Regions from separate parts of the Pseudoalteromonas sp. 2CM36K genome, predicted to be linked through region 2. Evidence: predicted binding sites of a transcription regulator. Region 2 holds the regulator's gene; each other region holds the start of a gene.
The links. Region 2 encodes FliA, which starts transcription of late flagellar genes. Its sites were predicted from a motif close to CTAAAGNTNNNNNNNNNNNNGCCGATA; they were not measured.
Positions count from the first base shown of each region.

Region 1 (7,809 bases), on a different contig from region 2:
TTTGTTGAAATGGCACAAGCAGATGCTGATAATGCAATTGCTAAACTAAACGATAGTGAGTTCCAACAACGTACTTTGAAAGTACGTGAAGCAAAACAAAAACAAGAAGATGATTCTAACTCTTATCGTTCAGAGTCGGATCAAACAGTGTAACTTGCTTAACCGCTAATTTATCACTACATACATCAGCCGTTGCATAATAGTGCAGCGGCTTTTTTATGCCTGCTTGATTATTACTTAATTTGAGTAAATAACTAACTCGCTTAGCAATGGCCGCACCAGAGTCTAATAACTGTACTTGCGTATTAAAGTAATCACTAATTGGTTTAGCTAAAATAGGAAAGTGAGTACAGCCTAATACCAGTACATCGATATCTTTATTAATATTTAATCGGTCTAACTCAGTGTGCAACTTATCGAGATCTAAGTGCTGGGTAAAAAAGAGAGTCTCTGCCAAAGTAACCAGTTCAACACTACTATATAAACTTGTGGTTATCGATGAGGCATGTTCTTTTATAAGTGCATCAGTATACGGGCTTGATACCGTTGCGGGAGTTGCCAATAAACCTATATGTTTTGATTGCGTTAATTGCGCTGCGGGTTTAATTGCAGGTACTACCCCAACAATAGGAATATCGGTAATTTGACGTACCGCACTTAACGCTGATGTTGAGGCGGTATTGCAGGCTATAACAATTAAGTCGACATTTAGTGACTCATCTTTAATAAATTGAATCAATCCACATAGTCGATTAATGATGGTTTGTTGCGACTGTGCGCCATATGGCAATAATGCATTATCCATAAAATAGCTGTATTGAGCATGAGGAATGCTTTGCTGAATATGCTCAAGCACGGTGGTTCCACCTATACCTGAATCAAATACCATGATGTGCGCTAACAAACTACCATTCCTACTCTTTACTAAGAACGGCAGTTTGCCATGTGGCTTTTGTAAAAGAAAGTAGTTTTACTCAGTGCCTAGCTTTGCAGTAGCGGCGCTTAATTTATCTAAGTTTTCAAACATGGTGTTAGTGTAATCAACCAGTTTATCTATTTCTTGTTGATCTTGATTTAGCCATTGAATGATACCTGATAGCTGGCTTTCTAATCCTAGGGTGTGCGCTTTAGAGTAAGCCGATTTTAGATCATCATTAAAAGGGGCAACACTCTCGGCAATGGCTTTTTCTGATGTTGGCTTAATTTGTTCATACTCTTTAATGGCAGCAACGGTTTTGCTTTGACGTAAGTCCATTGAGAATGCCACCAGCTGTTCATTCCCTAAACTGAGTTCTTGGGCTTGTTCAAATGCTTTGTCTAAATCGCCACTGAAAAAGGTTTTACTGACATCTTGTAACTCTGCCATTAAATCATTTATGGTTTGCTGCTCGTCTTCATTAAGCTCACCATTTACTGACATCGAGAAAGAGAGCTCACGGGATTCAGAAAATTGCGTACTAAATGATTGTGAATCATCTGTTTGTTGATAGCGACTAGATGATTGCGATTGATAAGCATCTGCAAAGCTAATACTCACCTCATCACCTTCTGCTGTGGTGAATGTGTAATCAGCACTATTGCTTAAACTTACATATTGCGCCTGACTTACAGTTACGCTTGCAGGTTGAGGGTTAAATAAGTTCTGCTCAAATTTATCGAGGCCCCTAAAGATACCCTCTTTAGATTTATCAATACCCTCTTCAAGTTCTTGATTAAATACGCCCATGCCTTTTAGTTCATCCACAGCCTCATCAACACCCGTTTGCACTCCTTTACGTGCCTGATTTAGCATATCTTGCAGTTTGTCGTTATCGGCACCATTGGCTTTGGCTTTTTTTACCGAGCTTGTAACAAAGTCTAAAACATTTTTTACGACTTCATTAAAATCAAACAGTGGTTTGTCTTTTTTCGCTTCAGCAACCGGCAAACCTAATTCTTTTGCCATTTTGTCACCTAATATGGCAGCAGCCAGTTCTTTTCCTCGTTGCTGATAACTAGTTGGTGGCGAGTCTATTTTAGGCTGTGGCATTGCTTGTTTAGTATTGTATTTATTGGCATTGCTGTGTGGAACAAAACTAAAGTTACCTATTTTCATGAGAGGACTCCTATTTAGACTTACTCTTATATCGGCCAAGAAAGCCTATGCTGTAGTAAAATGCTCAAAAAAAGCTCACTATATTTGATCAAAACTAGACAAATACGCTTCGCCCCCTACAATAGCGCCGATAAACAGATCTCAACGATAAGGTTATACCGTTAATGGCAGTTATAAATATAGATACCACGCAATACGATGCACAATTAAATGAAAAAGAGCAGCGTATTACAGAGCAATTCCAACGTTTTGGTGTAAAACAGTTAGAAGTATTTAGCTCTGAGCCCATTAACTACCGCCAACGTGCAGAATTTAGAGTATGGCACGATGGTGACGATCTGTTTCATATTATGTTTGATCAACAAACAAAAGATAAAATACGTGTTGATACCTTTGACCCTGCAGCTCCTTTAGTAGGTGAAGTTATGCAGGTGATGATTGAAAATTTAAAAGGCTGCGAAGTACTGCGTCGTAAATTATTTCAAATAGATTATTTATCAACCCTCAGTGGTGAAATTTTAGTGAGCTTGCTATATCACAAGCCACTTGATGAACACTGGTTAACTGAGATCAATGCCTTAAAAGAAAAACTAAGTAGCCAGTACAAAATTGACTTTATTGGCCGTGCACGTAAGCAAAAAGAAAAATTGGGCGATGACTTTGTTACTGAGCGCTTAATGGTGAATGGCCAAGAGCTAATCTATCAGCAGGTAGAAAATAGCTTTACTCAGCCTAATGCGAAGGTAAATATTAAAATGTTAGAGTGGGCACAAGAGTTATGTAAACCACTAAACAATGATTTACTAGAGCTGTATTGTGGTAACGGAAACTTTTCAATTGCACTTGCGGGCTCATTTAATAAAGTGCTGGCAACAGAAATATCAAAATCGTCTGTGCATTCAGCGCAATATAATATTGCTCAAAACAAAGTAACTAACTTAGATATTATTCGCATGTCGAGCGAAGAGTTTACTCAGGCAATGAAAGGCGAGCGTACTTTCTCTCGCCTAGATGGCATTGACCTTAGTAGTTACAACTGCCAAACCATCTTAGTCGACCCGCCTCGAGCAGGCATGGACACGCTTACGTGTGACTTAGTGGCTAACTATGAGAATATTATTTATATCTCATGTAACCCAGACACATTAGAGCGCGACCTTGATCACTTAACGCAAACCCATGAGGTTAAGCGCTTTGCAATATTTGATCAGTTCCCTTATACACACCACATTGAATCTGGTGTGTTTTTACAACGTAAATAAAAAAAGCATTAAACAGCGCACGTTGTAAAAATAAAAAAGCTCCTTAAGGAGCTTTTTTATTTAACCAAACTACTTATTTATTTGCTAAGTAATTAATGAGTGCGCTTACATCTTCTGGCGATGAAATGCCTGACTCACCACCTAGGTTAAGCTTGTATTTACCATTAACGATAAACGTAGGAACGCCACGAAGTGCCCCTTTGCCTTTAAAGTAATCTTGGTCACGTTTCATTTTAGAGCTAAGTGTACGTACCGAGAAGCTTTCAAATAATTTATCAAACTTGTCGCCATCTACGCCTTGCGCTAAGAATACGTCTTTTACATCTGCCAACTCATTAAATCGTGCACGCTTTGCATGGATATGATCAAACATCGCTGAAATAATTTTATCTTTTTGAGGTAGTACTTCAGCTGTAGCTAATGCTTGGCTGATCATGGTTTGATGTTCTGGGTCACGTACACCCACAAAATCTACATGGCTTTTCTTAAACTTTACGTTTTTATCTAGCTTAGGTTTGATTTCGGCCAGCAGTGGTTCCATGTTATTACACGCAGGACAGTAAAAAGAGAAAAACTCTTTTACTTCTGGTTTTCTGGTTGCACGATCAGAGACGACATCGTAATGCACGCCCTCTTCGTAAGTGGCAGCAAAACTGGTTGCAGCTAAAGGGAGTAATACAGCAAGCAACCCTGCTTTAACTAATTTGATCATTATTATGGTGCTCCAAAAATTATAGTTTTAGTAAAAAGCTAATTAACGCATCAAGTTCTTGTTGGCTCTTGATTGTATTAATATTGATTTTATATTTGTCATTTACGATAAATGTAGGTACGCCAGTTAATGCGCCAAGCTCAGAATATTTATTCTGCTTATCTTGCATGGCACGTTCAGCTGCTATGATAGGCAAACTAGCAATATCATTATCAAATGTGCTGTTATCAATTGCGTTAAGCTCTAATAACTTCTTAACGTCTTTAATTTCTGTTAATGGTGCACGCTGAATATGGATGCTTTTAAAAATTTGCGCTGTTACTGCTTCGGCTTGACCATGCTTTTTTGCGATTAAGTAAGCAAAGCTTAAATTACTTTGCGCTTGTGGTGAAACGCCTCCCAAAAAGTTGACATGATTTTTTACAAATTCAGCCCCTTCAGGTAAGTTTTCTGCAATCCCTTTGGCTACCGGCTCAAATTTAAAACAATGTGGGCAATAGAAAGAGAAAAACTCGGTTACATTCGGGGTTTTACTTTTTTCAACATCAATTACAGTGTATTGATTACCCGCTTCAAAGTTAGCAGCTAATGCTGCAAAAGGTAAACATAGGATCAGTAAACTTAGTTTTAATTTTTTAAGCATGAATATCTCGTTATACTTCTTTTAAAATAAAAATATTATGGCAATAATTTTAACGGGGCTTCTTGCAAAGCTGCAAACTGCTCTTTAAGCGCTAAAATTTGTTGCTCCCAGTATTTGTCATCTGCAAACCATGAAAAGTTCCGTACAAAAGCAGGATCACTCCAACGTTTTGCAACCCAACCCATGTAATGAATCATACGCATGGCGCGAAGCGGTTCGATCAGCTTCAGTTGTGAGTGATCAAAATCACAAAACTCTTCATACGCATTCACTAAAGTGTCTAACTGTAACAGCTGTGTTTGTCGATCGCCACTGAGCATCATCCATAAATCTTGAATTGCAGGTCCTTGGCGGCTATCGTCTAAATCAACAAACATCAGCGCATCCCCAGCCCATAAAATATTACCAGCATGGCAGTCTCCGTGTAAGCGAATACTGTCTACATTTTTATATTGCAGCTGCGCTTGGGCAATGACTAAATCTAAAATAGTGTAAAAGGAAGTCTCTAATCCCATAGGGACTAACTTACTTTTTTGTAAATGAACTTTAGCTGTATCTAAATATTCATCACAGGTAATGGTCGGTCTTTGAGTAAAGGGTTTCGTTTTGGCTACTTGATGCATACGACCGATTAAACGCCCGAGCACATCGAGTTGATCTAAATTGTCCACCTCAAATAAACGCCCGCCTACACTTGGGAACAAAGTAAATAAATACCCTTGATGTTCAAACAAGCTTTGCCCATTGTGTTTTATTGGCGCCACCACCGGTACTTCAGCGGCGGCTAGCTCAAAAGCAAAGTCATGCTCTTCTTGAATTTGCGCTTTGCTCCAGCGCTCAGGGCGATAAAACTTAACGACGTAACGCTTTGCACCCTCGGCCACAAATTGATAGACCCGATTCTCGTAGCTATTTAGCGCTAACAACCCTGACTCAGCATAAATATCCACGCTTTCTATGGCATCCAAAATAAGATCTGGGGTTAAGTCAATAAAGCTAAATTTACTCATATACTTCTTATATAAAAAGAAAAGCGGGAATATCCCGCTTTTTTGTTAATAACAGTGCTCGTTTGCCTTTAATAAAGCGACTTATCGTGCTTTAAAAAAGTTGCTTGGCTGCGATATTTTATTATCGGGCTCGTTTATTGGCGACAACACAAAGTTAAACTCGGTCATTGGCGCTTTTAAATCATAAGGGTCCATTACCAGTGATAGCGGTACATTATGCGATTCACCAGCGTTTACTGTAAAGGTAGTATCACCTAAGTATTTATAATTATCTAACCCCGTTACATCAATAGAGAACGTTTGCTCGTACTGTGCCTTATTAATCACTTTTAAGGTGTAGGTGTTTTCAACTAAACCATTAAAATCGACACGATACAACTGGTTGCGGTCGCGAATAATATCAAAGTCCATGGTTTTACGCATGGCGATATTAGCAACCAGCGCACCGGTAAGTAAGATTAAAATAACACTGTAACCAATCAGCTTTGGACGCAGCGGATGGGTTTTATTCTCCGGTGTTTCTAAATTACGCTCGGTGGTGTAAGAGATAAGGCCCCGAGGGTAATTCATTTTATCCATTACGCCGTCACAGGCATCAATACAAGCACCACAATTTATACACTCATATTGCAGACCATTACGAATATCGATCCCGGTTGGGCAAACCTGCACACACAAGTTACAGTCAATACAGTCACCTAAACCCAACTCTTTTGGGTCTTGTTTACGCGAACGTGGCCCGCGGTTTTCACCACGCGCTTCATCGTAGCTTACAGTAAAGGTGTCTTTATCAAACATTGCTGACTGAAAACGTGAGTATGGGCATATATGTAAACACATAATTTCGCGCATCCAACCCGCATTACCATAAGTACAAATAGTAAATACAATAATACTAACTAAGGCATAACCGCCCACATTAAAGGTAACAAATTCAGGCAGTAGTTCGCGAATAGGCGTGAAGTAACCAACAAACGTTAACGCAGTATATAAAGAAAATAATACCCAACTAGTGTGCTTAGCTGTTTTACGCCAGAACTTGTCAAAATCCATCGGCCGTTGATCTAACTTTTTACGTTGGTTAGCGCTGCCCTCAAACTTTTCTTCAAACCAAATAAAAATGAAGGTCCATACTGTTTGCGGACATGTATAGCCACACCACACTCGACCATAAAAAGTGGTAACCAGAAATAAGGCAAACGCTGCTAGCATAAATATAAATGCAAGAATGGTGAAATCTTGTGGCCACAGGGTTAAGCCAAAAATATTAAATTTTTGCTCCATTAGCTCAAATAAAACAGCTTGTTGACCATTAAAGTTGATCCATGGCAATAACATAAACGCCAGCATGCCTAAAAAGCCAATACGTTGTCTTAGTAATTGATGGAGCCCTGAAACAGCACGCACATAAATACGGTTGCGTGGGTTAAATCTATCTTCTTGTCGGCTCAGATCGGGTTTTTGGATCTTAACCTCTGTTGGTATGTTTTTTACTTTAATTTGCTTATCCATTGAAGTTCCTCAACGCCGCTAGGAAATAAAAATTCAGCAATCTTTTTGTACTTTTCGCCTAAGTGTAGCAACTTACATGCTAAACATAATACGCTTTAGGTCGCACTTGTATACTTTCAGATATTTCAGAAATATCTAATTACTCCCCTTATTATACGCATATTGGCTAAAATTACTGACTAGATTGCTAATAATTTATTCAACTTGTGACTTGCTTTTAAGGTGTATTTTATTACACTTGCCGGCTACTAACGTGTTGTTTGGATCAAGGTTTGTGTATTTATGAAGAAATTTTTTATACTAGTGGTTGTGATCCTAGCATTTTTTACCATTGATCACCCCTTGGTAAAAGAGCCTCGTGAGCGCTTACTCGGTGATGGTATAGGCTTGTTAAGCAGCACAACTAAAGTTGATCGTTTTCCTGTCGCAACCATGACAAGAAACAAAATCAATAAACAGTTAGCACTTTCAAGATCCGAAGAAGACTATATTAATAAAACGTTTACCAATGATGAGTCAGTAAAGTTGTTTGAACTACGCTATTGTCGTCAAGGCGATCTAAACCTTTACTTTTA
Region 1 is NZ_JALNTK010000034.1:16,530-24,338, reverse strand. It holds gene MTN97_RS17120 (RNA recognition motif domain-containing protein) at 1-153, shown strand, start outside; gene murI (glutamate racemase) at 116-904, opposite strand; gene MTN97_RS17110 (DUF5610 domain-containing protein) at 971-2,095, opposite strand; gene trmA (tRNA (uridine(54)-C5)-methyltransferase TrmA) at 2,260-3,357, shown strand; gene MTN97_RS17100 (thiol:disulfide interchange protein DsbA/DsbL) at 3,431-4,069, opposite strand; gene MTN97_RS17095 (thiol:disulfide interchange protein DsbA/DsbL) at 4,089-4,712, opposite strand; gene MTN97_RS17090 (serine/threonine protein kinase) at 4,748-5,722, opposite strand; gene ccoG (cytochrome c oxidase accessory protein CcoG) at 5,804-7,234, opposite strand; gene MTN97_RS17080 (hypothetical protein) at 7,517-7,809, shown strand, end outside.
Region 1: a site for FliA is predicted at 2,125-2,151, ahead of MTN97_RS17110 (DUF5610 domain-containing protein). Genes of this name have one in related genera too.

Region 2 (7,809 bases):
AAGCGCTTCATTTGCACATACTGAGCAAAGCTCACATAATTTTGTTAAACCAGAACCACAACGTGCTCAACCTAAGCCACAAGCAAAGGTAGCTGATAGTTTACAAGCTTTATTAGAACGTCAATCTCCCCGTCCTCGTTCAGCAGAGCTTGCGTCAATGTTTTCACACTCTGGCATTGACACTTCTGGTCACTATCAAGAACAAGAGCCTGTCCAATCTCGACCTAAAAATATGTTTGAGCGTGAACCAAGCGCACCTGCACGTCCTCGTACTCAAGCTGATAGCTTGGGTTTTGATGATTTAGACAGTGGTTTTGACGATTTAGACTCACCGAGTGCACCTCGTCAGCAAACTATGCAAAACGAGTCGAGTGATATAAGCACTATGCGCGAAGAAATGAACGCAATTCGTCAATTACTAGAACATCAAGTATCAGGTTTAATGCAACAAGATATGGCACGTCGCGATCCAACCCGTGCATGCATGATTGACCGTTTAGTGGGTATGGGGATAGATAAAGAGGTTGCTGAGCAAATGGCATGCTTTGTACCCGACGATGTATCTCGCCAACAAGGTTGGAAAGCCTTATTGAATATGGTTGAAGATCAAATGCAAACCACTAACAACGAAATTCTTCGCCAAGGTGGTGTTTATGCACTAGTAGGCCCAACAGGGGTAGGTAAAACCACCACAGTTGCAAAACTGGCAGCATTGGGTGCACAAAAATACGGTGCCGATAAAGTAGCGCTTATTACGACTGATACCTACCGTATTGGTGCTTATGAGCAGCTAGCAACCTATGGTCGAATTATTGGCTGTGGCGTTAAACAAGTCAAAGATGCAAATGAATTAGCAGAAGTTTTATACCATTTACGAAATAAACGCCTAGTTTTAATTGATACAGCAGGAATGAGTCAGCGAGATTTGCGTTTAACTGAGCAGCTTAATACCTTAATGCGTAATCAGCGTGTAGATATACGTAGTTATTTAGTATTAAGTGCTACAGCACAAATTAATGTATTACAAGAAACAGTAAGGCATTTTAAAAAAGTACAGCTAAGTGGATGTATTTTTACTAAGTTAGATGAGTCATTGAGTTTAGGTGAGATTATTAGTATTGCGATTCAAAATCGTCTCCCAATAGGGTATCTTACTAACGGCCAGCGAGTACCAGAAGATATTAGAGTGGCAAATGCCGAAAAACTAGTAAAAAAAGCTGAGCAATTGTATTTGAAAAGAATAAAAGCACAACAATCACGACACCAATCAGTGGCGTCGAGCACAGTAGAGATGTATGATTAACACAGTTTTAGATCAAGCAAGCGGCCTTCGCAAAATGAGCAACAATAATAATAACGGCGTAAAAGTTATCGCTGTCACCGGCGGCAAAGGTGGAGTAGGTAAAACAAACGTATCCCTTAATACGGCAATCGCGCTAGGCCAACAAGGCAAACGTGTGCTGGTTTTAGATGCTGATTTAGGGTTAGCTAATTGTGATGTTATGCTTGGACTGCGTGTAGAGCGCAATTTATCTCATGTTTTATCAGGTGAGTGTGAACTTGAAGATATTTTAGTTGAAGGCCCTGCAGGTATAAAAATAGTACCTGCAACATCGGGTTCGCAAAGTATGGTTGAGTTATCACCCTCAGAGCACGCTGGACTTATTCGTGCATTTAGCGAGCTTAACACTGATTTTGATATTTTAATTGTTGATACCGCTGCGGGTATTTCTGACATGGTATTGAGCTTTTCTCGTGCCGCACAGGATGTGGTTGTGGTGGTATGTGATGAGCCAACATCAATTACCGATGCCTATGCGCTCATTAAAGTACTGAGCCGTGAGCACGGCGTATACAAATTTAAAATTGTTGCCAACATGGTGCGTAGCTTACGTGAAGGGCAGGAATTATTTGCTAAACTTTCAAAGGTTACCGACCGATTTTTAGATATATCAATGGAGTTGGTTGCAACGGTTCCATATGATGAAAATATGCGCAAATCAACGCGCCGCCAAAAAGTAATTGTTGAGATTTTTCCTGGGTCGCCTGCTGCAATTGCTTTTAAAACACTGGCTACAAAAATTGCTAAGTGGCCAACACCTAGCCAAGCCTCGGGTCATTTAGAGTTTTTCATTGAGAAACTAGTTAGTAACTAACAATGACAATACCGGTGAATAGAGTTATGGGATATCAGTCAACACAGAATTTAAATATGATTGTTGAAAAGCATGCCTCATTAGTCAAAAAAGTGGCGTGCCATTTAATTGCTCGTTTACCGGCCAGTGTGCAGCTAGATGATTTAATTCAATCGGGTATGATTGGTTTAATTGAAGCTTCAAAAAACTTTGATCCAAGCAAAGGTGCAAGTTTTGAAACCTTCGCCGGTATTCGTATTCGTGGTGCGATGATAGACGAAATGCGCCGAGGCGATTGGGTTCCACGTTCAGTTCACAGAAAAAGCCGTTTGGTTGCAGAGACTATTGTTGCGCTTGAGAACAGTTTAAACCGTGAACCTAAAGATAGTGAAGTTGCTGAAAAACTTGAAATTTCGCTAAATGAGTACCATCATATTTTAAACGATGTAAATGTAAGCAAAGTGTTAGGCATTGAAGACCTTGGTATAGATGACGATGTGATTACACCCCATGGCCAAGATTTAGCACTAGACAAACCGTTTAATAATGTTAAAAATGAACGGTTTAATGAGTCTTTACTCAGTGCAATAAAGTCGTTACCGGAGAAAGATGCAATGGTGCTTTCTTTGTACTATAACGATGAGATGAATTTAAAAGAAATTGGGCATATACTCGATGTAAGTGAATCGCGTGTAAGTCAGATACATGGTCAGGCGATGATTAAGCTTAAAGCAAAAATCAATGACTGGATAAACTAGAAGTAAGTAAATAAAGGTTCAGGCCTCACTGGAGGATGTTTTGGATAAAAACATTAAAATTCTTGTTGTTGATGATTTCTCAACAATGAGACGTATTATTAAAAATCTGTTGCGCGATTTAGGTTTTACCAATGTTCAAGAAGCAGATGACGGGTCAACTGCTTTGCCTATGTTGCAAAATCAAGCGTTTGATTTTGTTGTAACAGATTGGAATATGCCAGGCATGCAAGGTATTGATCTTTTAAGGGCAATTCGAGCTGATGAAAAATTAAAGCATATTCCTGTTTTAATGGTTACAGCAGAAGCTAAAAAAGAACAAATAATTGCTGCGGCCCAAGCAGGTGTTAATGGTTATATTGTTAAACCATTTACTGCAAGTACATTGAAAACTAAATTAGAAAAAGTGTTCGAACGTTTAGGTTAATGAGAGGGAGAGGCTTATGTCAGCACCTGCTGCGCCTCAGATTACTTTAGAACAAGCTCGCCAGTTAGTTGTTTTTTTAGAAAATGGTGAGCAAGATAAAGCGAATCAGTTAATTTTAGAAACAGCTTCACAAGAGCAATCACATTTATTTGCTGAGGTGGGAAAGTTGACGCGTCAACTGCACGAAGCTTTAAAAAGTTTCGAGTTAGACACGCGTTTAACAGACATTACCACTGATGCCATCCCTGACGCAAAAAAACGCCTTAACTATGTCATGGAAATGACAGAAAACGCAGCCAATAAGACAATGGATGCGGTTGAAGCAAGCTTACCATTAGCACAAGAAATCGCTGACGAAATAGCTGATATCAAGCCAACGTGGGATCGTTTAATGAACCGCGAAATAGAGCTTGGTGAGTTTAAATCACTTTGCCATAGTATTGATAAGTTTATGAGCAGTTCTCATCACAAAACCGATGAGTTACAAATGCTGATGACTAATGTGCTGATGGCTCAAGACTATCAAGATTTAACCGGTCAGATTATTCGCCGTGTTATTGAACTTGTCCGTGAAGTGGAAGAAAGTTTAATTCACCTTTTAACTGCATTTGCAGCGCAAGGTGGGGAGGTTGAACCCACTGAACAACCAGAAAAAATAGAAGATCCCATTGTTGCACAAACACTAGCAGGTCCTGAAGGGCCTATTATTGATAAAGAATCGCGTAATGATGTTGTATCTGATCAAGATGAAGTTGATGATCTATTATCAAGTTTGGGCTTCTAATAGGGGAGTACTGCATGAGCTTTGAAGTCGATGAAGATATTTTACAAGACTTTTTAGTAGAGGCCGGAGAAATCCTTGAGCTTTTATCTGAACAGTTAGTAGAACTGGAAAACAACCCAGATGATACTGAGCTACTAAACGCAATATTTCGCGGTTTCCACACTGTAAAGGGTGGCGCTGGCTTTTTGGCTATGACAGAGCTTGTTGATGCATGTCATGGTGCTGAAAATGTGTTTGATTTACTGCGCCAAGGTGTAAGAACAGTTAACTCTGAATTAATGGATGTGATTTTACAAGCACTGGACACCATTAATGAAATGTTTGCCACGATTAAAAATCGTGACCAGCCAGAGCCTGCGGATCCAGAATTACTTGCTGTACTTCACAAACTTGGGCAGCCACCGACAGCAGAAGAGCTTGCCGGCGATTCTGTGGTTGAAGATATAGCTTCTGTGGAAACTCCATCGGTAGAGCCTGAACCAGTTGCAGAGCAACCGAGCAACGATGCTAAAGAAGACCCGTTTGCTTTTGATGAATTATTTAGCGGCCCAGATAGCAGCAGTACTGAGTCTCAGGTTGATGAAATAACCGAAGACGAATTCGAAAGCCTACTTGATGAACTTCATGGAAAAGGGCAAGCCCCACAAGAAAAACAATCATCATCAAGTGACAATGATGTCAGTGGTGATATAACTGACGATGAATTCGAAAGCCTACTTGATGAACTTCATGGTGTAGGCAGCTTTGGCGAAGTGAGCCAAGCAACCTCAAGTACACCACAACAAACACCATCAGCTCCTGTGGCTCCACCAAGTAACGAGCAAAGCTCGGGCGATAATGAAATAAGTGACGACGAGTTTGAAGCGTTACTTGATGAGCTTCATGGTAAAGGTGCACCTAAATCGATAGAAACACCGGCTCCTGTAAGTAAACCAGAACCTGTAGTCGAGAATAAACCTGCGCCTGCTGCGACACCAAAGCCACAGCCTAAACCAGAGCCGGCTTCTGCGGCACAAGCAGCTCCCGCTAAAAAAGCAGCGCCTCCACCGGCAGAAACAACGGTACGAGTTGATACCAAACGCTTAGACCAAATAATGAACATGGTAGGTGAACTGGTACTTGTGCGAAATCGTTTGGTAAGTCTAGCGACTAACTCTGATAGCGAGGCCATGGGTAAAGCAATTTCTAATTTAGATGTAGTGACAGCTGATATCCAAGGTGCGGTAATGCAAACACGAATGCAGCCAATCAAAAAAGTATTTGGCCGCTTCCCACGTGTGGTACGTGATTTAGCTCGTTCATTGAATAAAGATATCAACTTGCAAATGGTAGGCGAGGACACTGATTTAGATAAAAACTTAGTGGAAGCGCTTGCTGATCCGTTAGTGCATTTAGTGCGCAATTCAGTGGATCATGGCATTGAAATGCCAGACGTTCGTGAAGCATCAGGTAAACCTAGAACCGGTACTGTTACTTTATCAGCGTCTCAACAAGGCGATCATATCTTGCTTACTATCCAAGATGATGGTGCTGGTATGGATGCTGAAAAGCTTAAAAAGATTGCCATTAACAAAGGGGTGCTTGATCACGACCAAGCGAGTCGTCTTTCTGATACCGAAGCTTATAACCTTATTTTTGCACCTGGGTTTTCAACTAAAGAAGAGATTTCAGATATTTCTGGCCGTGGCGTTGGTATGGATGTGGTTAAAACAAAAATCACTCAACTCAATGGCTCAGTAAATATTAAATCAGAGATGGGCGTAGGTACTACTTTAGAGATTAAAGTACCACTGACACTGGCAATACTGCCTACCTTAATGGTAGTGGTTGGCGAACAAACATTTGCTTTGCCGCTGGCGGGTGTTAGTGAAATATTCCACTTGGATTTAACAAAGACCAATGTGGTTGATGGTCAGCTTACTATAATAGTTCGTAAAAAATCGATTCCGTTATTCTACCTTGAACATTGGCTCATCAAAGGGGCTGATAGAGGTCAGCGAAAAGCACAAGGTCATGTGGTTATTGTGCAAATAGGAACTCAAAAAGTGGGTTTTGTTGTTGACTCGCTTATTGGTCAAGAGGAAGTGGTAATTAAGCCTTTAGACGCATTACTTCAAGGGACGCCTGGTATGGCAGGTGCAACAATCACCTCTGATGGTGGCATTGCACTGATATTAGATGTGCCAAGTATGTTAAAGCATTACGCTGGATAATTAAAAGTAGGCATATATTTTATGCCTACCCATTCATTGAATAAGAGAGCGAAATGGCTGTTAAAGTTTTAGTAGTTGATGATTCAAGCTTTTTTCGCCGCAGAGTGAGTGAAATTCTTGCACAAGACAGCGGCATTGAAGTTATAGGTTTCGCTGTAAATGGTCGAGAAGCTGTCGATAAAACAGCTCAATTACGACCTGACGTGATCACCATGGATGTTGAAATGCCGGTGCTTGATGGTATTAGTGCGGTTAAAGAGATCATGGCGAGTAACCCCACTCCTATTTTAATGTTCTCCTCGTTAACACGCGCAGGCGCATCTGCCACCTTAGATGCACTTGATGCCGGCGCGATGGATTTTTTACCGAAAAAGTTTGAAGATATTGCTCGTAATAACGACGACGCAATAAAGCTATTACAAAATAAAGTTAAAGAAATAGGCCGCCAGCGAAATGGTAGTATTATCAGAGCGCCTGCTGCTCCAAGTCTTAAACCAGCGCCAAGCACCTCTGAGCGCTTTGCTAATAAGCCTATAGTGCAACCTGATCGTAGCTTTAAAAGCGCAAGCCCAACGCCTTCTAGTAGCACATCAACGCGTGCTAGTGGTAAGCAATATCAATTAATTGCTATTGGCACATCAACAGGTGGACCAGTTGCACTGCAAACTATATTGACTCAGTTACCTGCTAATTTCCCACACCCAATACTACTCATACAACACATGCCAGCTGCATTTACACCTGCGTTTGCGACCCGATTAGATAGCTTGTGTAAAATTAAAGTAAAAGAAGCACAGCAAGGCGATAGACTGCAACCAGGCTGTGCTTATTTAGCGCCAGGCGGACAGCAAATGATGGTAGAAGGACGAGGTTCAAACAGAACATTACGTGTATTTGAAGATAAAAATGAACGAGTTAGCTATAAGCCTAGTGTGGATATTACCTTTGCTAGTGTAGCAAAAGCGTATCAAGGCGATGTACTTGCCATTATTTTAACTGGTATGGGCGCAGATGGTCGTGACGGTGCTCGCATGCTTAAACAAACTGGCGCTACAATTTGGGCTCAAGATGAGAAAAGTTGTGTTGTCTATGGTATGCCGCAAGCAGTAGCTAGTGCTGGATTAGCAAATGAAAACATAGGCCTTCATGATGTGGCGGTGCGCTTAAAAAGAGAGGTTGGCTGTGGATAAGCTTTCTATTTTAGGGTTATTGGTTGCATTAGGTGCTATTGCAATAGGTTATTCTTTAGAGGGAGGTGTGGTATCTGCGCTGTTTAATGGGCCAGCATTAATTATTGTATTAGGCGGTACATTGGGGGCGGTTATGCTGCAAACATCAGCCAATACATTTAAAAAAATGCTTAGTATTACACATTGGGTTTTTGTTACTGATGAGCACGATATTGAAGATGCTATTGAGCAAGTAAAACGCTGGTCGCATAAAGCCCGTCAAGAAGGGTATTTAGCATTAGAAAACGAAGCACTTGCGCATTCAG
Region 2 is NZ_JALNTK010000003.1:201,744-209,552, reverse strand. It holds gene flhF (flagellar biosynthesis protein FlhF) at 1-1,303, shown strand, start outside; gene MTN97_RS03065 (MinD/ParA family protein) at 1,296-2,156, shown strand; gene MTN97_RS03060 (RNA polymerase sigma factor FliA) at 2,183-2,893, shown strand; gene cheY (chemotaxis response regulator CheY) at 2,934-3,317, shown strand; gene MTN97_RS03050 (protein phosphatase CheZ) at 3,334-4,101, shown strand; gene MTN97_RS03045 (chemotaxis protein CheA) at 4,116-6,314, shown strand; gene MTN97_RS03040 (chemotaxis response regulator protein-glutamate methylesterase) at 6,368-7,504, shown strand; gene MTN97_RS03035 (flagellar motor protein) at 7,497-7,809, shown strand, end outside.

Region 3 (7,809 bases), on a different contig from region 2:
ACAGGCTACATTTGGACGTTTAACTAACCTTTCATTATTCGATTACTTATAAACAGATTATAAGCAGAAATACCTTGCCGCTTTAGTGAATACAAAGCGGCAAAAACCTCCCTCAAAATAGCGGCAATAAATTGTCGTCACTCCAGCTAACCAGATAACTTATTATTAATGTTTAATATTTTGATATAAAACACTTTAAAAACATGCGGTTATATTTATTTTAAAGTTGGCACAGTAAATGCTTTTCTAGTAATTAGAAATTATCGAATAGTGGTTCCTGTTAAATCGTGTTGAACCACACTCTGTTTAAACCTAGGAGATGGTAAAATGGCATTAACAGTAAATACTAATGTGTCGTCACTAAACGCACAACGTAACTTAACAAGATCTGGCGAAGGCTTAGCAACGTCAATGGAGCGTTTAGCCTCTGGCATGCGTATTAATAGCGCTAAAGATGATGCCGCCGGCTTACAAATTTCTAACCGTTTAACATCACAAATAAATGGCCTAGCTGTTGCTCAGCGTAACGCCAACGATGGTATTTCAATGGCGCAAACTGCCGAAGGTGCGATGCAAGAATCGACTAATATACTACAGCGTATGCGAGAGCTTGCCTTACAGTCTGCCAATGGTTCAAATTCAGCTGAAGATCGTGATGCATTGCAAAAAGAAGTGTCTGCCCTACAAGAAGAATTAACACGAATCTCCGACACCACATCGTTCGGTGGTCAGCAATTATTAGATGGCTCATACGGCACACGAAATTTTCAGGTCGGTGCAAATGCCAATGAAACAATATCAATTAGTTTAACAAGCACTGCGGCTAAAGATATCGGTAGTGGTAATAAGGCTAGCTTAACTATTGATGGTGCTGGCACTGGTGATGTTGTAATTGGCGGCACCACTGTAACTGTAGCAAGTGGTGCAACAGCAACTGAAAAAGCAGAGGCAATTAATGCAAAAACTAGTGAGCATGGCGCCTCTGCCACGGTAAAAGATGTTACAGAGGCAACTCTTAAGGTGACTGAATTTGATGCAGGTGTTGAATTTAAATTAGGCGGAAATGTTGTTGGTGGTACGGATAATGCCGAGCTTACAGCGGCAATTAATGCTCTGGATGGCTACACTGCTACAGAGGATTCAGGCACCATTACAATCACAAACACTGCTGGAGAACCTGTCGAACTAACAGATTTTGCAGAGACTGGTACCGGTACTAGTGATGATGCTGCAGCAACCTTTACGGATACTGATTCAAATACTACCGATGTATCTTTAACAGTAGAGTCAGGCTCAGAAGTATTATCGGCTAGAGCTAGCGCAACTAAAGAAGTGGTTACTTTAACTTCATCTGAAGATTTAGCCGTCGATGATGGTACTGATAAAGGGTTATCTGCAACGGCAGCTTTTGCAAGCGTTGATGATATTGACTTATCTACAGCAACTGGTTCGCAAGACGCCTTGTCTGTAATAGATGATGCGCTAGCACAAATAGATAGCCAACGTGCTGGTTTAGGTGCGGTACAAAATCGTTTTGGTCACACAATTAATAACCTTGCTAATATTCAAGAAAATGTATCTGCGTCACGTAGCCGTATTCAAGATACAGACTTTGCTACCGAAACTGCACAAATGACTAAAAACCAAATATTACAACAAGCGGGTACGTCAATACTTTCACAAGCAAACCAAATACCACAGGCAGCAATTAGCTTGTTAGGTGGTTAATTATTAGCTTCACCAAAAAATACTTATAAACGCACTTCAACTTAAAGTGCGTTTTTTTGTTTTTTGAGATAGTAAAAATTATTTGGGGCATAAATTTATGCGTTATAAAAATTAACAAATAACTATTTTTAATTTTAAAACAGTTAGTTACGTTTTATTAAATAAATAAACTAATTTATTTTTAAAATACTCCTAAAGATAATTCACCTCCGGCCGTTAACTTAATCAGTACGGAGCTGAGCATACATTTGTGACAGCTCTTGGTTAAATTAAAATAGCAACATTACGAAAGTAATCAGGAGTTTTATTATGATTTCAGTAAATACAAATGTATCTTCACTAAACGCGCAACGTAACCTATCGCAATCAGGTTCTGACTTAGCAACTTCTATGGAACGTTTATCATCAGGTATGCGTATCAATAGCGCAAAAGATGATGCGGCAGGCCTGCAAATTTCAAACCGTTTAACATCGCAAATTAATGGTTTAGGTGTAGCGCAGCGTAACGCTAACGATGGTATCTCAATGGCGCAAACTGCTGAAGGTTCAATGCAAGAGTCAACAAACATTTTGCAACGTATGCGTGAACTAGCGCTTCAATCAGCGAATGGTTCAAATTCAACAGAAGATCGTGAGTCACTGCAAAAAGAAGTTGTTGCCCTGCAAGACGAGCTAACTCGTATTTCTAATACCACCTCTTTTGGTGGCCAGCAATTACTAAATGGAGATTTTGGTTCAAGAAACTTTCAAATTGGCTCAAATGCTAACGAAACTATCTCTATAAGTTTAAGTAGCACAGCCGCAGATAAAATTGGTTCATTAGAAGCAACTACTAACATCACTGGTACAGCTGGAAGCGTTTCATTTACAGTAGGTGGTGAAACTTACGATGTAGATGCTTCGGGATCAGGCGCAGCCAATAAAGCGGCAGCGATTAATGCAACAAAAGGTGACCATGGTGTAACAGCAGCAGTTGCTAATGTTGATGCTGATGTTACAACTGCAACTCTTTCATCTATGATCTTTGATAGCGGCACAATCGATTTTAAATTGGATGGGTCTGATGTATCTGGTACTGATGCTGGTGAACTTGCAGCTTCAATAAATGATATAGAAGGTTACTCAGCAGTTGATAATTCAGGTACAATCACAATCACAAATGCTACAGGGGCTCCTATTAAACTGACTGATTTTTCAGGTGATGGTGGCGGTACTGCTGCTGCAGCAACATTTACTGATAGCGCTTCGAGTGCGACCACCCTGAATGAAACAGGAACTCCAGTAACTGAAGCGACAGCTTCAGTTACAACTACAACTACAAAGGAAGTTGTTACTTTATCTTCAAAAGCTGATTTCACTGTAAATGATAACTCTGCTGGTGATGTTGCTGTTTTAGCCACAGGCAGTACTGTTCAAGATATTGATTTAACAACAGAGCTAGATTCACAAAGTGCAATTGATATAATTGATGATGCGCTAGCACAAATAGATAGCCAACGTGCCGATTTAGGTGCGGTACAAAACCGTTTTGGTCATACAATCAGTAACCTTTCGAATATTCAAGAAAATGTATCTGCGTCACGTAGCCGTATTCAAGATACTGACTTTGCAACCGAAACAGCTAACATGACGAAGAACCAAATATTGCAACAGGCAGGTACGTCAATTTTATCGCAAGCGAACCAGTTACCACAAGCAGCACTTAGCTTATTAGGTTAATAAGTTAAAGTAATAGCTTAATGGTTAGCTAGCTAGTACATAAAGTCAGTATTAGTTTTACAAAAAAGGAGGTGGCTTTAGCTACCTCCTTTTGTGGTTTAAGGGTTTTAATTGAGCTATTGTTTAATTAACTAATAAATAGGAATCTGTTATGAATACCATTAATTCCAATGCAGAAGTTACATTACCAACTCCGCTTGCGGGTGAAGATAAAGTAGTTGGTCAAGCGGCTAGTTCGCTAACCGAACGCGCTGTTGACGATGTAAAGCAAGCTGATACACAAAATCAGCAACGATTACAGCAAAATCAATACGAAAAAAATAATCAAGAAGTAACTGCTCAGCCGTTAGAGCGTGAACAACTAGAACAAATGGCGCAACAATTGCAGGACTTTATGGGCGAAATGAACCGTAGCTTACAGTTTCAGGTAGACGAGGACTCTGGCCGCGATGTAATTAAAGTGCTAGATAAAGACACTGGCGATATTATTAAACAATATCCATCGGAAGAGGTGTTAAATTTAGTGTCTAAGTTATCTGAAACTGCGGGCTTATTGATAGATCACACTGTATAGCGCCTAAATGGTGGCTTAATTTTTCATTTAAATAGTTATTAAAGAGGGTAATATGGCTATTTCGTTTACAGGGTTAGGCTCAGGCTTACAAGTATCAGAAATTGTAGGTGCATTGGTAAATGCCGAAAAAGCCCCTTTTGAATCGCGTTTAAATAGAAAAGAGGGTAATTTAACCACAGATATTTCTGCCGCTGGGGCACTTAAGGCGGCACTTGTAAAAGTGCAAGAATCTATGACCGCGCTTGGCAAGGTCGATAACTACCAAAAGCGCACAGCATCGGGTAATGATGATTTTATATCTCTTAGCTCAAACAAAGACGCCGAGCCAGGCAGTTATAATGTAAAAGTTGATGCACTGGCACAAGCCCATAAGTTATCGTCTCCTGCATTTGCTGCCGATGAGGCGATTGGTGGTGGTGTGATTACTATTGGCTCTGGAGATAACAGTTTTTCGACTGTGCTGTCGCCTACTAATACACTGGAAGATTTAAGAGACCAAATAAATAACGGCCCATACACTGGCTCTGACTCTAATGACTCTGTGGTAGCAACGATAGTAACCAGTGATGCAGGTCAACATTTGGTTTTAACCAGTAAACAAACCGGTGAAGAAAACGCCATTACCATTACCGTACAAGATAGCGATGGTAACAATACCGATGTAGGCGGGCTCTCTCGCTTAGCCTATGACGTGTCTGATGCGGACCCTGCAAACCATACGACTAATTTAACTGAGGTAAATGCGGCGCAAAATGCTCAAATAACCATTGATGGTACTTTAATTGCTTCAAGTAGTACGAACGAGTTTAAAAGTGTTATTGATGGCGTAGATATTACGGCTAAAAAAACCCAAGGTATTGATGATGACGTAAGCACATTAACAGTAAAAGAAAACAATAATAATATTAAAGCTGGACTTGATGGGTTTGTTAAAAGTTACAATGAGCTGTTAGAGCTAAGTAAGAATTTAGGTAAATCTGGCGAGGATGGCGCTGGCGTAATGGCGGGTGATTCTCTGCTACGTGGTGTTATGTCAAAGTTAAGGCAAGAAATTACCAACAGTGTTGACTTGGGCGATGGTAACTCTTTATCGCTATCGCAGTTGGGTGTTGAAGCCGACAGATACGGTAAGTTAAGCTTAGATAGCGAACGCTTAGACGAGCAAGTAAAAAATGATGTTGATTTAGTGCAGCAGTTTTTTGTAGGTAAAAATACTGACGAAGGTGGTTTTGCCCAATCGTTTGATGAGTTAATGAACTTTTATACTAAGTCAGATGGTTTAATTCAAAACAGAATAGAAAGTAAAGAAGGGCAGCTGCGCGATATTGATGACGAGCGCGTGTCGTTTGCGCGTAAAATGGAGTCACTAGAGTCGCGCTTGTATGCGCAGTACAATAGTATGGATTTATTGGTGGCAGGCTTAAACTCTACCAGTAGCTATATTCAAGCGCAGTTAGACAATATGCCAGGTGTGGTAAGGCAGTCTAAATAATATGTATTATTAATTTAAAAAGGCCGCTAAGTATTTAACTTAGCGGCCTTTTTATTGTGTGCCACTTAGTGTGCTTGGTGATGGTATGCTAAGGGTTGGTTTTTACTGTTAAGTCGACTTATAAGCGTTTATGGCTTTATCCGACTTTTTATGTTTGAGTATCGCATTAAACGACTCTACTTTTTGGTTTTCTGCGGTTGCTAAAATCATATTAATTTGCGTTTGCAGTACACTTAACTCATCAACACTTGGCGGTGAGGTACTTTCGCACCAATTTACTAAGTGTTTATTTAATAACTCAAGCGAATTAGCAGCACCATCGGCCCTGTTGCTATTAACTTGAGCTTGAAGCTCGCAGAGTAATTGTTTAATTTGCTCTGCGGCTTGTGTTGACTTTTTTGGCATAGTTATTAAATAGCCGGCATACGTTGGTCGGCAGGAATACCCTCCCAACCTTCTTTAATTTCTTTAACAATGCTTGATACTTCAGTAATCGCTTCAATATCGTTGTTTATGTTCGCTTGCGTTAAACGACGCTGACAATAATCATAAAGAGCCAATAAATTGTTAGAAATACTCGGGTCTTGTTCTACTTTTAAATTAAGCGCATCTTGCAGTGCACCTAATAGTAAAATACAGGCAGAGATGTTTTCGCCTTTTTTTGCTATTTCTTTGCGTTCAATAAAACCTTTAGTCGCGGCCAAGCGACCAATTATGTTACTAAAAATAAGATTAATTTGCTCATACGGTGCCATTTCGGCAATACTACTGGCACGCACTTGAGAATATTTTTTTAATGAAACATGAGCCATGGAAAAATCCTAAATAAATATGTGAAATTGTCTATATGAAACAAAGCAATATTAATGCCAAGCATTTTCGCTTATTTATGTATCGGCATTTATGGTCACAACTTAAGTAAACAATTTAAATTAATTATAAATATAATAACAATACAGGATGAACTTGCTTAATAAAGAGGGTGGCAGCATTTTGTTAACTAATTATTTTCATTCCAGTACTAATTACCTAGCTTTTAAGGGGTGGTTTTTACTTGATGTGTCTGTTTTTTGGCGTTAATGTCAAAAAATCGCCGCTATTACTTGCATCAAAATCCAACTGGCTTACAATTTGATTAATAAAACAAATTAGTGAAATAAATGGCTCGCTAAAAAATGATCTTAATTTTAGATAATAATAATAATCGCTCTATTGGATTATATGCATCCCTTACTTTTATTGGTGAGGCGGTACAGTTGCAAACAGAAGCTGACTTTGAACAGGCATGTAGCCACTATCAAAACAAAGAATGTATTGTGGTATTAGGGGCGTTGCAATCTTTGGATCATGAAAGTTTAATTAAACGCTATCCGACTTTCCCTTTTTTACTGATAGGTGAAACGCTCAAACCGCTACTGAGTCTCGCTAATGTTGTGGGATTGATATGTGAGCCATTTACTCATGAAGTTACCACTCAGTTATTACATGACTGTCAGCAATATCAGCGCATGTTGCCTCACGAGCATAAACATAACAAAGAAAAAAGCACCTTTGATGGCCTTGTAGGTGAAACCAAAGCCGTAAAAGATTTACGCTTTTTAATTACTCAAGTTGCTAAAACCGATGCCAACGTACTTATTTTAGGTGAATCGGGCACAGGTAAAGAAGTAGTTGCCCGTAACGTACATTTGCTTTCTAAGCGTAACAAAGGCCCATTTGTACCAGTAAACTGTGGGGCAATTCCTGCGGAGCTACTAGAAAGTGAACTATTTGGCCATGAAAAAGGTGCGTTTACTGGGGCTATTTCAGCACGAAAAGGCCGTTTTGAGTTAGCGCAAGGTGGCACGCTATTTTTAGATGAAATAGGGGATATGCCACTGCAAATGCAGGTTAAGTTACTACGAGTGCTTCAAGAGCGTAGCTATGAGCGCGTTGGTGGTACCAAAGCGATTCAGGCTGATGTGCGTGTGATTGCTGCAACCCACCGTGACCTTGAAAGCATGATAGAAAAAGGCTCATTTAGAGAAGATTTATACTATCGCTTAAATGTTTTTCCTATTGAGAGTCCATCTCTTGCTCAACGCGCAGAAGACATCCCTTTGCTGCTTAAAGAGCTAATGCGCCGCGTAAATGAGCAAAGCGGTACTACGGCTAAGTTTACAGAGCGTGCTATTGATAGTTTAAAAGAGCATTCTTGGCCAGGTAATATTCGTGAGCTGGCGAACCTTGTTGAACGCATGGTTATTATGTTTCCAGATAAGGTTGTGGATGTTCCTGATTTACCCAATAAATACCG
Region 3 is NZ_JALNTK010000035.1:625-8,433, reverse strand. It holds gene flgL (flagellar hook-associated protein FlgL) at 1-52, shown strand, start outside; gene MTN97_RS17980 (flagellin) at 328-1,728, shown strand; partial or broken gene MTN97_RS18170 (flagellin) at 2,038-2,445, shown strand; gene MTN97_RS18165 (flagellin) at 2,746-3,447, shown strand; gene MTN97_RS17145 (flagellar protein FlaG) at 3,599-4,021, shown strand; gene fliD (flagellar filament capping protein FliD) at 4,074-5,513, shown strand; gene MTN97_RS17135 (hypothetical protein) at 5,622-5,918, opposite strand; gene fliS (flagellar export chaperone FliS) at 5,924-6,325, opposite strand; gene MTN97_RS17125 (sigma-54-dependent Fis family transcriptional regulator) at 6,689-7,809, shown strand, end outside.
Region 3: a site for FliA is predicted at 6,406-6,432, ahead of fliS (flagellar export chaperone FliS). Genes of this name have one in related genera too.

Region 4 (7,809 bases), on a different contig from region 2:
CGACAGCTCGATGGTAAAGCAAGTCAATGCTGTAATGGTTTAGGCCATGATGCGGTGGTTGATATGGATAATTCAATTTGGTATCCCAGCTTGCAAGGTGTTGTAGAAATTCCTAAAGACGTAGAATTATTTGGACTGCGTTCACTTAAACCAACTATAGAAACTTTAACCACGCCATCACGAAAACTTACTGCGGCTGCGTTAGGTAAAAAGCCAGTACTTAAAACTGACGAGCGTGATGTAACGCTTACCTATACCGCCATCGATTACTATGCACCTGCAAGTATAGAGTTTAGGTATAAACTCAATGGGCTTGATAATGATTGGCGCTATGCAAATACCCGCCGAGAAGCAATTTACACTAACTTACCAGCAGGTATGTTTTTATTTGAATTAGAGACAAAACGTCAAGGTGAAGATTGGGGCAAAGCGCAATCGGCCGAATACGCTTTTGTGGTGCCTGAACGATTTGGTGAAACTATATATTTTAGATTACTGATCACCAGTGGTTTTGTGTTGCTCTTTTATTTGGTGTTTTGGGTATTTAAAGTTCAAGAGCGACGTAAGCAGCAAGTTCTTGAGGGGCTTATTACTGAGCGAACCCTTGAGCTTCGCCAAGCAAACGATAAATTAAACCAAGTAAACTCTCAGCTTAAGCTTGTTAGTCACTCTGATGAGCTAACAGGGCTGAGAAGTCGCCGTTTTTTGTTTGATCAACTACCAAAAGATATTGAGCATTTTCAGCGTAACTCGCAGTCATTGCAGGCTCAAGGTAAATCGTTGGTATTGTTAATTATTAATTTAGATAACTTTAGCCGCATTAACGATGCCTATGGTCCTATTGCCGGAGATAGCTGTTTACAACAAGTAGCGGCATTACTTAACTCGCGTACCCAAGGTTCTGATTATGTTGCCCGTTGGAGTGGTGATGAGTTTTTACTGCTATTGCGCGATTTTAAATGTAATTTAATCGACAGCTATGTATCTGAATTATGCCAAGCAATTGCAGATTATTCGTTTCAGCTTCCTAACGGTGAAACAACCAATATAACAGCGTCAGTCGGGTGGTCGTTCTATCCTTTACCTCTTTTAGGTGGGCAAGTTATTAGCTGGGAAACATCAATTAATCTAGCTGACATAGCATTACATCAAGTTAAAAAACGTGGCGGCGATGGCGTCGCTAATATTACCTTTGACGAGCAATTAGATGCATTTGAGTTTGAGCAAAACCCCAATGTTGAACAGCAAATTGGTTTGTTACAAAGCAATGGTCTAGCCGACATTAAGGTGTGGATGCGCTAGAGATTATAGATGAGCAATAAAAAAGGAGCCAATGGCTCCTTTTTTATTAAACACTATAAGTATTAGCTCATAAATGCTTTAATTGAAGTTAAAATACCATGTTCACCCAACCCCATTTCATCGTGCATTTGCTGTTGTGTGCCATGTTTAATGAATTCATCAGGAATACCTAAATTAAGCACTTTTACATCGGCTTTAATGCTCGCTAAATATTCATTAACTGCAGAGCCTGCACCGCCCGCAATCGCGTTATCTTCAAGGGTTACAATAATATCGTTATCATTAATCAGCTCATCAATTAATGCCGTATCAAGTGGCTTAATAAATCGCATGTTTACTAATGTAGCATTGAGCTCATTAGTGGCAAGTTGTGCGTTTTCAAGCAAGGTACCAAATGACAATATAGCCACTTTAGTACCTTTTTTAATTACATTCGCTTTACCAATTTCTAGCTTTTGCATAGTGCTTTGAATGTCTGCTGAGCCTGCACTACCACGCGGGTAACGAACAGCAACAGGACAATTAGCTTGATAGCCTGTATAAAGCATATGACGGCATTCGTTAGTATCACTTGGGGCCATAATGACCATGTTAGGTATACAGCGCATAAAGCTTAAGTCGTAGGCGCCTTGATGGGTTTCACCATCGGCTCCAACAATACCGGCGCGGTCTATAGCAAATAATACCGGTAGGTTTTGCAGTGCAACGTCGTGAATTAGTTGATCGTACGCGCGTTGTAAAAAGCTAGAATAGATAGCCACAACAGGCTTTAAGCCCTCACAGGCAAAACCTGCAGCAAGAGTAACGGCGTGTTGTTCTGCTATCGCTACGTCAAAGTATTGTTCTGGATACACTTTAGAAAAACGTACCATACCTGAACCTTCACGCATAGCTGGCGTGATTGCCATGAGTTTACTGTCTTGCTCGGCCATGTCACAAAGCCAATCACCAAACACATTTGAGAAAGTCGCCGCACCTGGCTTAGATTTTGGTAAGCTTGATGTTGCAGGATCAAATTTTGGTACGCCATGATAACCAATCGGATCGGCTTCGGCAGGCTTATAACCTTTGCCTTTTTGGGTTTTTATATGTAAAAGCTGTGGGCCTTTTAAGTTACGCATATTGCGCAGCGTATCAACCAACATATTCACATCATGTCCATCAATTGGGCCAATGTAATTTAGACCTAATTCTTCAAAAAAAGTACCCGGGATCATCATCCCTTTAATATGTTCTTCCATACGGCTGGCAAGCTCTTTTACCGGCGGTACACCAGAGAGCAGCTTTTTACTGCCTTCGCGGATGTTGGTATAAAAGCTACCTGATAAAATACGCGCAAAATGATTGGTTAACGCACCGACGTTTTCAGATATCGACATTTCGTTATCGTTCAAAATGATCAGCATGTCTGATTTAACATCGCCAAGGTGGTTCATTGCTTCAAAGGCCATACCCGCAGTAATTGCGCCATCGCCGATTACCGCGACTGTTTTACGCCCTTTGCCTTCTTTTTGCGCAGCAATGGACATACCCAGCGCCGCAGAAATTGAGGTACTTGAATGGCCAACACTAAAGGTATCGTATTCACTTTCATCTCTAAAAGGGAAAGGGTGCAATCCGTCTTTTTGGCGAATGGTATGCATTTGGTCACGGCGGCCAGTCAGTATTTTATGCGGATAAGCTTGATGGCCCACATCCCAGACCAAACGGTCATCGGGTGTGTTGTATACATAATGTAATGCAACGGTAAGTTCTACGGTTCCTAAACCAGACGCTAAATGACCGCTACTTTGCGATACCGAATTGACTAAATAGTCACGCAATTCATGGCTAAATGCAGGAAGCTTTTCTTGTGCTAACTCTCGCAAGTGGGCTGGTTCGTTCACCAAATCAAGTAATGGATACTTGCTGCTATCAAGTGTCATGGTTTTTTATATATCCTTCGCTAATATTAACCCTCCTCAAAACAAACGAGGTTTAAAAGGCGACTTAATATTCAGTAATAATTTTGTTCTAAGATTTAATACGGTTTAGCCATGTTTAATGGTCACGTTCAATTAAATAGTTTGCCAATGCCGCTAAATCTGTTGTGTCTGCGTCAATGTTAGCTAATGCCTCATGGGCTTGTTGTATTAAATTTTGTGCTTTTTGCTTAGCGCCTAGCATACCTAATAAAGCGGGGTATGTCGCTTTATTCGCTGCAATATCTGACCCTTGTGGCTTGCCTAAAGTAAGCGTATCGCCCTCAACATCTAAAATATCGTCATGAACCTGAAATGCAAGCCCTATAGCGTATCCAAAAGTTGATAAGTTTTCTAAAGTTTGTTGGCTCGTATTAGGAGCACACAGTGCACCAAGAGTAATCGCACAATTTATTAGCGCACCGGTTTTAAGTTTATGAATACGTTCTAACTCATCAACAGTAATAACCTTATCGGTTGCTGCAATATCACGGCCTTGTCCGGCAACCATACCTTGTAACCCCGAAGCATGCGCTAATGCTGCGATCATTTTTAATTGTGCTTCAGTCGAGCATTTAAATTTATGCTTGGCAATAAGTTCAAATGCTAAAGTTTGCAGTGCATCTCCAGCTAAAATCGCTTGTGCTTCACCGTATACAATATGGCAAGTAGGGCGACCACGGCGTAAGTCGTCATCATCCATCGCAGGTAAATCGTCATGCACTAATGAATAACTATGAATGCATTCAATGGCTGCTGCCAGCACATCTAAATCACGTTTTTCAGCACCGAGCATTTTGCCTGTGGTATAAACCAAAAAAGGGCGTAATCTCTTCCCGCCATTCATTAGACTGTAATGTGTGGCTTCTTTTATGGTGTTGTCGCTTTCAAGTGGTTGTTCGAAATAAAGGTTGAGTGTATTGACTACATCATCTTGAGCGAGCTTTATTTGTTCTTTTATGCTCACAATTATTCCAAATCGTTATCAAACTGAGTAAGCGGTGCTTTTTCGTCATTACCCATTAATATCGACACCTTTTGCTCAGCTTGTTGAAGTTTGCCTGAAGATGCGCTCGCAAGTGCAATACCTCGCTCAAATTGCTTTAAAGACTGTTCAAGCGATAAATCACCTTGTTCCATTTCATTGACAATTTTTGTTAGCTCTTCTAGTGCTTGTTCGAAACTTAAATTTTCAGGTTTTTTAGTCGCCATCTTTATTTTCAACTTACATAATAAATTTAGACGCCAATTTTAGGGGGAATGCTAAACTAGGTCAAAGAATGATATTGTTTTTTGATAGATAAATGCTGTTGATTGGGTTTTATTGCGTTTCAACGTTATTTTTTAAAATTATTAATTTTGATTAATTAGGTTGATTACCTATGTTGATCTAAAATAGGACTAATCGTAATTTTACCGTTTATCATAAAAATCACTTAAGTATTTCAGTATCTTGCCGATAAACAATTAATAACAACGCTTGCGAAGAAAAAATATAAAACCTTTGGAGGGAATGTGGATTTAGCAACCATTATTGGGATCCTTGGCGCAATTGGCTTAATTGTCATGTCCATGTTTATGAGTAGTAGCGGTGAAGTCGCTATGTTTTACAATACCCCTTCTGTGGTTATCGTATTTGGTGGTTCCCTTTTTATCGTTTTATCTAATTTTACCATGTCGCAATTTCTTGGCATTGGTAAAGTATGTGCAAAAGCGTTTATGTTTAAAATTGAACCCCCTGAAGCGTTAATTGAAAAGGCGGTTGAGCTAGCAGATTCTGCCCGAAAAGGCGGGTTTTTAGCCTTAGAAGAAGCCGAAATTCCAAATCCATTCATGCGCAAAGGCGTTGATATGCTCGTGGATGGGCATGATGCGGATGTAGTGCGTGCAACATTACAAAAAGATATTTCCCTGACGACGACTCGTCATGAAATGGGCGCAAGCTTATTTAAGTCGCTAGGTGATATTGCTCCCGCAATGGGGATGATCGGTACGTTGATAGGCTTAGTGGCTATGCTCTCGAACATGGATGATCCAAAAGCAATCGGACCTGCAATGGCGGTAGCCTTGTTAACAACGTTGTATGGGGCATTCTTGGCGAATGTTGTCGCCATTCCTATTCAGGTAAAACTTGAACTGCGTAAAGACGAAGAGGCCATGAATCAGCGCTTAATTTTAGATGCGGTATTAGGCATCCAAGATGGCCAAAATCCTAAAGTAATTGAAGGGATTTTGAAAAATTATCTAGCTGAATCAAAACGCACAGTCAATACTGAGGAATAATTATGTCAGATGAAGAGTGCAAATGCCCTCCTCCAGGGTTACCTGCATGGATGGGGACATTTGCCGATTTAATGTCGCTATTAATGTGCTTTTTTGTACTTTTACTCGCATTTTCTGAAATGGATATACTTAAATTTAAACAAATTGCGGGCTCAATGAAGTTTGCTTTTGGTGTACAAAATAAAATAGAGGTAAAAGACATTCCAAAAGGGACATCTGTTATTGCTATGGAGTTTACACCGGGTAAACCTGAGCCAACTCCTATAGAAACCATTCAGCAACAAACGGTTGAAATGACTCAACAAATGCTTGAGTTTCAGGCGGGAGATGAAAGCTCCGCAGGTGGACGTCAAGAGCAACGTGGTGAAAAGCGAGGTGGTGAATCAAGCAGTACCTCAGAGGAAGTTGCTGCAGCTACGGCAGTGTCTGCTGCTGATCAAGAGCAAATAAATGACTTAGTTAAAAAAATTGCGCAACAGCTTGAAAAACAAATTATTGATGGGGCTATTGAGCTTGAATCTTTAGGGCAGCAAATCATAATTCGTATTAGAGAAAATGGCTCGTTTCCATCGGGGAGTGCATTTTTACAACCACAATTTAAACCTATCATTCAAGATATTGGCCGATTACTTAAAGATGTACCCGGTGAAATTACGGTGTCTGGTCATACGGATGATTTTCAGGTATCCAACGAGCTTTACATTAATAACTGGGATTTATCCTCTAAACGCGCAGTTGCGGTAGCGAGTGAATTACAAAAAGTTCCAGGTTTTGATAAAACCAGAATGATGGTGGTAGGGCGTGCAGAAACACGACCTTTAGTACCTAATGATTCCCGCGAAGATCGCAGACGCAATCGCCGTGTAGAAATATCTATTTTACAAGGTAAGGCAAAGGAGTCAGCGCCAATTGATGTAAGATAGAATGATTTGGCTATGTACCTTTTTTAGCGTAGAGTGCAACATTATTAACAAATGTAATGGGGCGAATATGTTGACTAAGTATTGTAGTATGCCTGGTAACGGCGATGGAACTGATGAAGATGCAAAAGTTAAGTAAGGTTATTGAGTTTGCCTGAATGGTTTTTGTATTTTGTAAGTATATTAAGTAAAAGCTGGGTTCTTATTTTGAGTCCGGCTATTTTTATATTCTTTATCCTCAAAGATTATTTAGCTATTAGGTTCGTTGTTATTACCGCCGCTTTTTTCTTATTTGGCACTGTGACCTACTCAAGTTTAATGGCGTTTGATGATGGTATTTATATATACCGTTACCTTGTATGGGCATTAACAGATATTACTTGGATGGCCCTTATTGCTTATTGGGGTCTTAAAGATAAAGTGCATTTGTGGCAATGTGTACTTGGCCAACTTGTGGTTATTGCTGCCCCTATTCTGCAATTGTTTCGTTTAGTAGATCGCCATCTTTGGGATTTATCGTATAGTACTGTTATGTATCAAACATTTATGCCCTTAATAAATATCGCTACTGTTGTTATATGTTATCTACCGCTTTTATATATTTTTGTTAATAAGCGAAATAAAGCTTTAAGCTTATAACGACAAAAATACCCCTCGTTTAAAATGATGTGCTAGACTACTGTTTATATGAACAGTGTTAGAGCTATGTTATGAAACTTTATATTGCTGAAAAACCCTCTTTGGGTCGCGCTATTGCAGACGCACTTCCTAAACCGCATAAAAAGCATGATGGCTATATTGAAGTGGCAAATGGTGATTGCGTATCTTGGTGCATAGGTCATTTGCTCGAGCAAGCAGAACCCGATGATTATGATGAGCGTTTTAAAAAGTGGCAGTTTGAACATTTACCTATTGTGCCTGAGCATTGGCAACTTAAAGCAAAGCCTAAAACTCGTAAACAACTCACTATTTTAAAAAAGCTAATCAAAAAAGCAACAACACTTGTACATGCTGGCGATCCTGACCGTGAAGGCCAATTATTAGTTGATGAAGTTATAGAACAAGCAAAAATCAGCCAAGCAAAAAAACAAAATATTCAGCGATTATTGATCAGTGACTTAAACTTAACGGCAGTTAAAAAGTCAATAAATAGTATGCGTGCTAACCGTGATTTTATCCCTTTAAGTGTATCTGCTTTAGCACGGTCTCGTGCTGATTGGTTGTTTGGTATGAATTTAACGCGAGCTTATACGCTAGCTGGGCAAAAAGCGGGCTTTGGTAATGTGTTGTCGGTTGGGCGAGTACAAACACCTATTTTAGGTTTAGTTGTAAATCGTGATAAT
Region 4 is NZ_JALNTK010000010.1:112,591-120,399, forward strand. It holds gene MTN97_RS08195 (ligand-binding sensor domain-containing diguanylate cyclase) at 1-1,302, shown strand, start outside; gene dxs (1-deoxy-D-xylulose-5-phosphate synthase) at 1,365-3,227, opposite strand; gene ispA ((2E,6E)-farnesyl diphosphate synthase) at 3,343-4,230, opposite strand; gene xseB (exodeoxyribonuclease VII small subunit) at 4,233-4,475, opposite strand; gene pomA (flagellar motor protein PomA) at 4,779-5,546, shown strand; gene MTN97_RS08220 (flagellar motor protein MotB) at 5,549-6,469, shown strand; gene MTN97_RS08225 (hypothetical protein) at 6,617-7,105, shown strand; gene MTN97_RS08230 (DNA topoisomerase III) at 7,177-7,809, shown strand, end outside.
Region 4: a site for FliA is predicted at 4,699-4,725, ahead of pomA (flagellar motor protein PomA). Genes of this name have one in related genera too.